Regions from separate parts of the Bradyrhizobium guangxiense genome, predicted to be linked through region 2. Evidence: riboswitches for the same ligand, from Rfam matches in the RefSeq annotation. Region 2 holds a riboswitch; the other holds the start of a gene.
What was found. Region 2 has a riboswitch for S-adenosylmethionine ahead of X268_RS30440 (O-succinylhomoserine sulfhydrylase). Riboswitches for the same ligand answer to the same signal wherever they lie in the genome.
Positions count from the first base shown of each region.

Region 1: it holds a riboswitch for S-adenosylmethionine, as region 2 does, so the genes downstream of both, metX (homoserine O-acetyltransferase MetX) here and X268_RS30440 (O-succinylhomoserine sulfhydrylase) in region 2, are expected to answer to the same signal.

Region 1 covers NZ_CP022219.1:379,474-383,789, forward strand. Annotated here, with positions in the region: gene X268_RS01810 (prephenate/arogenate dehydrogenase family protein) at 1-249, opposite strand, end outside; gene hisC (histidinol-phosphate transaminase) at 246-1,343, opposite strand; gene X268_RS01820 (chorismate mutase) at 1,380-2,228, opposite strand; SAM riboswitch at 2,383-2,462, shown strand; gene metX (homoserine O-acetyltransferase MetX) at 2,553-3,758, shown strand; gene metW (methionine biosynthesis protein MetW) at 3,761-4,316, shown strand, end outside.
Region 2 covers NZ_CP022219.1:6,334,031-6,338,346, reverse strand. Annotated here, with positions in the region: gene X268_RS30450 (SGNH/GDSL hydrolase family protein) at 1-393, shown strand, start outside; gene X268_RS30445 (SGNH/GDSL hydrolase family protein) at 406-1,392, shown strand; gene X268_RS30440 (O-succinylhomoserine sulfhydrylase) at 1,553-2,740, opposite strand; SAM riboswitch at 2,815-2,894, opposite strand; gene X268_RS30435 (2'-deoxycytidine 5'-triphosphate deaminase) at 2,975-4,111, shown strand; gene X268_RS30430 (PAS domain S-box protein) at 4,278-4,316, shown strand, end outside.

The DNA.
Region 1 (4,316 bases), 1.3 Mb from region 2:
CACCTCGCCGCAGGCGCCGACGGGAATGCAGAGGATGACGAGATCGGCATCCTTCACCGCTTCGGCATTGGTCGTCACCACTTCATCGACGATGCCGAGCTCGGCGACGCGTGCGCGCGTCTTCTCCGAGCGCGCGGTGGTGACGATCTCGCCGGCCAGCCCCTGGAGCTTCGCAGCACGCGCGATCGACCCGCCGATCAAGCCGAAGCCGATCAGCGCGACGCGCTGGAAGTGCGGCGCGCTGCTCATCTGCCCGCCATGAAGTCGCGCAAGGCGTCGACCACGAGGCGGTTGGCCTCCTCGGTGCCGATGGTCATGCGCAGCGAATGCGGCAAGCCGTAGTTCTTTAAGCCGCGCAGCACGAGGCCGCGCCTGGTGAGGAAGGCGTCGGCGTCGTCGGCGGTCCTGCCCTTGTCGGTCGGGAAGTGGATCAGCACGAAATTGGCGACGCTCGGCGTCACCTTCAGCCCGAGCTTGCCGATCTCCTCGGTGAGCCAGTTACGCCACGTCTCGGTGAACTGCTTCGACATCGCCTGATGCGCGGTGTCCTCAATCGCGGCGACGGCGGCGTACATCGCCGGCGTCGACACGTTGAAGGGGCCGCGGATGCGGTTGACGGCGTCGATGATGTGCTCGGGGCCGAACATCCAGCCGATGCGCAGCGCGGCGAGACCGTGGATCTTCGAGAAGGTGTGCGTCACCACCGTGTTCTCGGTGGTGGCGACGAGCTCGATCCCCATTTCATAGTCGTTGCGCGAAACGTAGTCGCAATAGGCGGCGTCCAGCACCAGCAGCACGTGCGACGGCAGGCCGGCGCGCAGTCGCTTGACCTCGTCGAACGGCACATAGGTGCCGGTTGGATTGTTGGGGTTGGCGAGCCAGACCAGCTTAGTCTTCGGCGTCACCGCGCTCAGGATGGCATCGACGTCGCAGGTCAGGTTCTTCTCCTGCGCGACCACGTTCTTGGCGCCGACTGCCATGGTCGCGATCGGGTAGACCAGGAAGCCGTGCGTGGTCGAGATCGCCTCGTCGCCGTGGCTGAGATAAGTGTGCGCGAGCAGATTGAGGATCTCGTCCGAGCCGGCGCCGCAGATGATGCGGTTGGGGTCGAGCCCGAACGAGCGGCCGATCGCCTCGCGCAGCACGCGCGAGGTTCCTTCCGGATAGTCCTCAAGATGATCCGCGACGCGCTTGAAGGCTTCGATCGCCTTGGGCGAAGGCCCGAACGGCGTCTCGTTGGCGGAGAGCTTGAACACCTTGCGGCCCGGCTCGGCGACCGGGCTCTTGCCGGGCGTGTAGGGCGCAATATCGAGAATGCCGGGATTCGGCACGGGGCGGGACATCTTGAACTCCGAAAATGGCGGGGCGAGGCGCGCGATCTACGATTTCGCCCCGCTCGGGGGCACCGTATAGCGCGTTGCGTGGCTGCCGACGAGGGCCGTGGATCGCCCCGAGCCCCCCGCCTCGATCAGGGCAGCCTTGATTTTGTCGATGCTGGTCGCGCTCGTGACCGAGACCAGCAGGGCCGCGCCGTCGAAGGCGGTATCGGGCACCGCCACGATCTCGGCGAGCGGTGACAGGGCGCGTGCGACCTCGGCGTTCCAGCCGGAGACGCGCACGCTGAAGGTCTCGACCTCCGTCACCAGGGCGCTGTCGGCGACGCGCGAGATCGCGAACACCGGCAATGCGGCCGGATGGTCGGCGCGTTCGACGAAGGGCATCCGTGCGATGATCTTGGGCGCGCCGTCGGCTTCCAGCTCCAGCCACCACGGCGTGCGGCTCGAGGTTGCCGAGACCAGTGCCAGGTCACCCTTGGATTTCGCCACCGCCTCGACCGCGGCCTGCGCGCTGAAATGCGCGACGTAAGGCACGGTGAAGCCGAAATGAAAGCGCGCGGAATCGCGCATCGCCGGCTCGCTCACCGAGATGTCGGCATGCACCGAGAACGGCGCCTGCACATAGGTGAAGGTCGAGATGATGACGCGCCAGATGCTCTCGACCGTGTCGAGCGGCAGGATGCCGCGATGGCGCTGCACGATCTCGCGCATCATGGCGGCCTCGCGTGCCGGACGGAACGCCGAGCCGACTTCCTGGGTCTGCTTCACCTGGATCAGGCGGTCGATGATGTCGCCGCGCTGCATCAACAGGCGATGCATCCCCTCGTCGATCGCGTCGATCTCCTTGCGCAGTTCCTGGAGCGATGGTGGCGCGGGCGGACGTTGGGACATAGCTGGCTGCGATGGTTTCGAGGGGGATGTCCTGATTAGGCAGTCAGGGCGGCGAAAGCAAAGAGAAATGACGTGCTTCGCGGGCGACGCGACGGAGGCGAATTGGGCCGATCCGGGCCGTGACTTGACGAAAACCGCCCAAGACAGTAACTTTTGCCCGTTCCGTGGTCATTTGAGCCGGCCGGCTTGCAGCCACGTTAAAAAACTCGCTAAACAGGCCGGGGACGCTTCCGATCCCGGCCGAACCTATCGTTCAGGCCGGGTTTTTCATGGCCTGATGCAAGTGGCGGTCGAGCGTTGATCGCAAACGAGGTCGATGGTCAGATGGTTGGCGTCAAGTCGATACCGAGTCCTGCGATCAGCGCCGATGAGCGGTCGCATGAGGTGGATCATCCGAGCTCGCAGGTCGCGCATTTCGGCACCGAGCAGCCGCTGCGGCTCGATTGCGGCGTCGATCTCACCCCGTTCCAGATTGCCTACCAGACCTATGGCGAGCTCAACGCCGATCGCTCCAACGCGGTGCTGATCTGCCATGCGCTGACCGGCGACCAGCATGTCGCCAACGTGCATCCCGTGACCAGCAAGCCGGGCTGGTGGGAGACGCTGGTCGGCCCCGGCCGCCCCATCGATCCCAAGCACTACTTCATCATCTGCTCTAACGTGATCGGCGGCTGCATGGGCTCGACCGGGCCGGCCTCGATCAATCCCGCCACCGGCAAGGTCTGGGGTCTGGATTTTCCCGTCATCACCATCCCCGACATGGTGCGCGCGCAGGCCATGCTGATCGACCGGCTCGGCATCGACACGTTGTTTGCGGTCGTCGGCGGCTCGATGGGCGGCATGCAGGTGCTGCAATGGACCGCCGCCTATCCGGCCCGCGTGTTCTCCGCGCTGGCGATCGCCTGCGCCACGCGGCACTCGGCGCAGAACATCGCCTTCCACGAGCTCGGCCGCCAGGCCGTAATGGCCGATCCAGATTGGCACGGTGGCGGCTATGCCGATCACGGCATCCATCCGCATCGCGGGCTCGCGGTGGCGCGGATGGCGGCGCACATCACCTATCTCTCGGACGCGGCCTTGCACCGCAAGTTCGGCCGGCGCATGCAGGACCGCGAGCTGCCGACCTTCTCGTTCGACGCCGATTTCCAGGTCGAATCCTATCTGCGCTACCAGGGCTCCTCCTTCGTCGAGCGATTCGATGCCAACTCCTATCTCTATCTGACGCGGGCGATGGACTATTTCGACATCGCCGCCGACCATGGCGGCGTGCTCGCAAGGGCGTTCGCGGGAATCAAGACCCGCTTCTGCGTGGTCTCCTTCACCAGCGACTGGCTGTTTCCGACCTCGGAATCGCGCGCACTGGTGCACGCGCTGAATGCGTCGAGCGCGCGGGTGTCGTTCGCCGAGATCGAGACCGATCGCGGCCACGATGCCTTCCTGCTCGACGTGCCCGAATTCTTCGACATCTCTCGCGCCTTCCTGCAATCGGCGGGCAAGGCGCGCGGGCTCACGGGCAAGAAGGACGGCTAGCGATGAGCGTACAGGAAGTGCTGCCGCTCGGCGGTCTTGCGACCGGGCCCTCCGGTCAGTATCGCGCCGACCATCTCCTGGTCGCCGACATGGTCAAGCCCGGCTCGAAAGTGCTCGACGTCGGTTGCGGCGAGGGCGATCTGCTTCAGCTGCTGGAGACCCGCGGCATCGACGGCCGCGGCATCGAGCTGTCGCGCGAGGGCGTCAACCGCTGCGTCGCCAAGGGCCTTGCGGTGGTGCAGGGCGATGCGGACACCGACCTCGTCAATTATCCGGATGACGCCTTCGACTACGTGATCCTGTCGCAGACGCTGCAGGCGACGCGGCAGCCGCGCGTGGTGCTGGAAAACCTGCTGCGCATCGGGCGCCGCGCCATCGTTTCGTTCCCGAATTTCGGCTTCTGGAAGATGCGGCTCCAGCTCCTGATCGGCGGCCACATGCCGCGCACCGAGAACCTGCCGGCGACCTGGTACGACACCGCCAACATCCACTTCTGCACCATCAAGGATTTCGTGCAGCTCTGCGACGAGATCAACGTCAAGATGGAGCGCTCGGTGG
Region 2 (4,316 bases):
ACTTTGGTCATCTGGCAGACCGGGACCGTGGATGCTATCCGATCCATCGATCCCGACGAATTTCGTGGCGCGGTGACCGACGGGGTTGCTGCGCTGCAAAAGGCAGGGGCTGACGTCGTCTTGATGAATTTGCAATACAGCCCGCGCACCGAAACCATGATCTCGGCGCAGCCTTTTCTCGATAATATGCGCGTCGTGGCGCAGGAGCACGACATCCCGCTGTTCGATCGTTTCGCGATTATGCGGCAGTGGAATGATCAGGGCCAGTTCGACCTGTTCAGCCCGTCCCGCGGGCCTGAGCTGGCGAAACAGGTCCATGATTGCCTTGGCCGGGCGTTGGCACAGTTCGTGATCGACGCTGCCCATCTGGAGCCGGCCCAGCAGCAAAATTGAGGTCTAGCGTTAATGAGTTCTCTCCGCCCTTTTTGCCTGACGTTACGGCTGGCTGCGCCCGCTATGGCGGCGCTGCTGTTGCTGACGCCGGCCTCGTATGCGCAGACGCCAGCCGCACAGCCGGCCCCCGCACCCGCGCAGTCGGCTGATCCCGCGCCCGCTGCGTCCTCCCAGACCACCGTCGCGGCAAGGTCGCCCGAGCAGCGCGGCGTCACGTCGCGCGCCATCGATAAGGTGAAGGAGGTCGCGAAGTCCACCGCCGACATCTTCAGCCGCGTGCCTTGTCTGCCGCCGAAAGGCGGCTCGAAGGCGATGGGCTCGCTGCCGCATGTCGCAAGCAAGCTGGTCGCCGGCCAGCCCGTGGTCATCGTCGCGTTCGGTTCGTCGTCCACGGCAGGATTCGGCGCGAGCTCGCCGGAGTTCAACTATCCGAACCGTCTCGCCGCGCAGCTGCGGCGTCACTACCCGACTGCCGACATCACCGTCATCAATGCCGGCGTCGGCGGCGAGGATGCGCCCGAGATGATGAGGCGCCTCCAGACGCAGGTGATCGACGTGCATCCGGACATGGTGATCTGGCAGGTCGGCACCAACGCCGTGCTGCGCAATCTCGATCCCGGCGACACCGCCAAACTGGTCGAGGACGGCATCAGCCGCATCCAGGCCGCCGGCGGTGCCGATATCGTGCTGGTCGATCCGCAATATTCGCCGGCCGTCAACCAGCGCAAGGAGAGCGCCGGCAAGATGATCAAGCTGCTTGGCAAGGTCGCCGAGCTCCGCAAGGTCGGCATCTTCCCGCGCTTCGAGGTGATGCGCGACTGGCACGAGAACCAGTCGATCCCGGTCGAGAGCTTCGTCATCGCCGACGGTCTGCACATGAACGATTGGGGCTATGCTTGCTTCGCCCAGCTGCTTGGCGACGACATCATCCGCTCCGTCGGCCAGATCAAGCTCGGCGTGAACGTGCCTGCCGATGTGAGAACGTATCGGCCGATGTAGGGCTGCTTCACCCTCCCCTCGATCGCGCGCTGCGCGAGCGGGTGGGGTGATCTCTCCATTCGGGCACTGTTGGATGTGGAGAGACCGCACCCCACCCCGTCTCACATTTCGCTGCGCTCTATGCGAGCCGACCCTACCCCTCCAGGGGAGGGTAAGAAGATCACGCCTTCTCCAGCGCCGCCGTCAGATCCTCGATCAGATCGTCGGCATGCTCCAGCCCCGCGGAGAAGCGGATGAACCCCTCGCTGATGCCGAGCGCGGCGCGATCCTCCGGCTTCAGGCGCTGATGCGTCGTCGTCGCCGGATGGGTGACGAGGCTCTTGGCGTCGCCGAGATTGTTCGAGATTTTCGCAAGCTTGAGCTCGTTGAGCACGCGGAACGCGGCCTGCTTGCCACCCTTGACCTCGAAGCCGACCAGTGTCGAGCCGCCGCGCATCTGCTTCTTCACCAATGCCGCCTGCGGATGATCGGCGCGGCCGGGATAGACCAGCCGCGAAATCTTCGGATGGCTCGCCAGCACCTCGGCGACGCGTGCGGCCGTGTCGGTCTGCGCGCGCACGCGCACGCCCAGCGTCTCCAGGCCCTTGAGCAGAACCCAGGCGTTGAACGGCGAGATCGACGGGCCGGTCTGGCGCATGAAGTTGTGGATGTGCTCGGCGATGAAGGCTTCCGACGACAGGATGATGCCGCCGAGGCAGCGGCCCTGGCCGTCGATATGCTTGGTCGCGGAATAGACCACGACGTCGGCTCCGAGCGCGAGCGGGCTCTGCCAGATCGGTGTTGCGAACACATTGTCGACGACGAGCCGCGCGCCGCCCTTGTGCGCGATCTCGGCAATCGAGGGAATGTCGAGCACGTCGAGCGTTGGATTGGTCGGGCTCTCCAGGAAGAACGTCTTGGTGTTGGGCTTCACCGCGCGCTGCCATTCATCGAGATTGGCACCGTCGACCAGCGTGGTCTCGATGCCGTAGCGCGGCAACAGGTCCTGAATGACGTAGAGGCACGAGCCGAACAGCGCGCGCGAGGCGACCACGTGATCGCCGGCCTTGAGCGGCGCCAGGATCGCGGTGGTCACCGCGGCCATGCCGGTCGCCGCCGAGCGCGCCGCCTCGGCGCCCTCGAGCTCGATCATGCGGCGCTCGAACATCGCGATGGTGGGGTTGGAGTAGCGCGAATAGATAAAGCCCGGGTCCTCGCCCTTGAACCGCGCCTCGCATTCCTCGGCGCTGTTGTAGACGTAGCCCTGCGTCAGGAACAGCGCCTCCGACGTCTCGCCATATTGCGAGCGCAGGGTGCCGGAATGGACCAGGCGGGTTTCGGGACGGTAAGCAGCAGGCGACTTCGACATAGGACCCTCCGACATGACCGTGAATGCGAAAACGGTCACAAAAAAACCGGCCTGGATATCTCCACGGGCCGGGATCACAGAGGTCCCCGGCCTGTTTAGCGACTTATTTAACGTGGCTGCAAGCCGGCCGGCTCAAATCACCACGGGATAAGTGATGCTCATATTCCGCAATGCCCTTTCCGTCAAGGCGTCCATCGGATAGCCGTAAAAGACTTGTATTTCCCGCATGTCCGGATGCACTTGACCCCTGATGAGGACCCCCCGTTGACGTTCACGGTCGCGCCCGACGCCAATGGTATCCTGCCCGACCGCATGATCGCGGCGATGGCGGAGGCGGGGCTCATCCTGCCCGCCTACGACTTCGTCGAGAGCCAGATCCAGCCGGCCAGCCTCGATCTCCGCCTCGGCGACATCGCCTATCGCGTCCGTGCCAGCTTCCTCCCCGGTCCTGGCGCCACCGTCGCCGAGCGCATCGACGAGTTGAAGTTGCACGAGTTCAGCCTCGCCGACGGCGCGGTGCTGGAGACCAACTGCGTCTACATCGTGCCGCTGCTGGAAAGCCTGGCGCTGCCGCCGGAGATCGTTGCGGCCGCCAATCCGAAGAGCTCGACCGGCCGGCTCGACGTCTTCCCCCGCGTGATCGCCGATGGCACCCGCCGCTTTGACATGATCGGCGCCGGCTACCACGGCCCGCTCTATGCCGAGATCAGCCCGAAGACGTTTCCGGTGCTGGTGCGCGAGGGCTCGCGCCTCAGCCAGGTCCGCTTCCGCACCGGCGATGCCATCCTCAATGCCGACGAGCTCGATGCGCTGCATGCGGCCGAGCGTCTCGTCGACATCGACGATGCCGATCTCTCCGGCGGCGTTGCCGTCTCGGTCGATCTGTCGGGCGAGAAGGCGAATGGTTTTGTCGGCTACCGCGCCAAGCGCCACACCGGCGTCGTCGATGTCGACCGCCGCTCCGGCTATGCGGTGGAGGATTTCTGGGAACCGATCTCGGCCCGTCCCGATGGCAGCCTGATCCTCGATCCCGGCGAGTTCTACATCCTCGCCTCCAAGGAAGCCGTGCAGGTGCCGCCCGATTACGCCGCGGAGATGGTGCCGTTCGATCCCCTGGTCGGCGAATTCCGCGTGCATTATGCCGGATTCTTCGATCCCGGCTTCGGCTATGCCGGCGCGGGCGGGCTAGGATCGCGCGCCGTGCTGGAAGTGCGCTCGCGCGAAGTGCCGTTCATCCTGGAGCACGGCCAGATCGTCGGCCGCCTCGTCTACGAGAAGATGCTGGCCCGTCCCGACGCGATGTACGGCCAGCGCATCGGCTCGAACTACCAGGCGCAGGGCCTCAAACTATCGAAGCATTTCCGGGTATAGCTGCACACTCTACTGTCATGCCCCGGCTTGACCGGGCCATCCAGTACGCCGCGGCCTCCCGATTTGATCACTTCCGCCTCGGAGTACTGGATCGCCCGATCAAGTCGGGCGATGACACCGAACGTGGGTCACGATACGCAAAACCAGCTACATGCGAGGTGGCGACATGACCGATCAGTTCCAACTCGACGCACAGATCATCGGC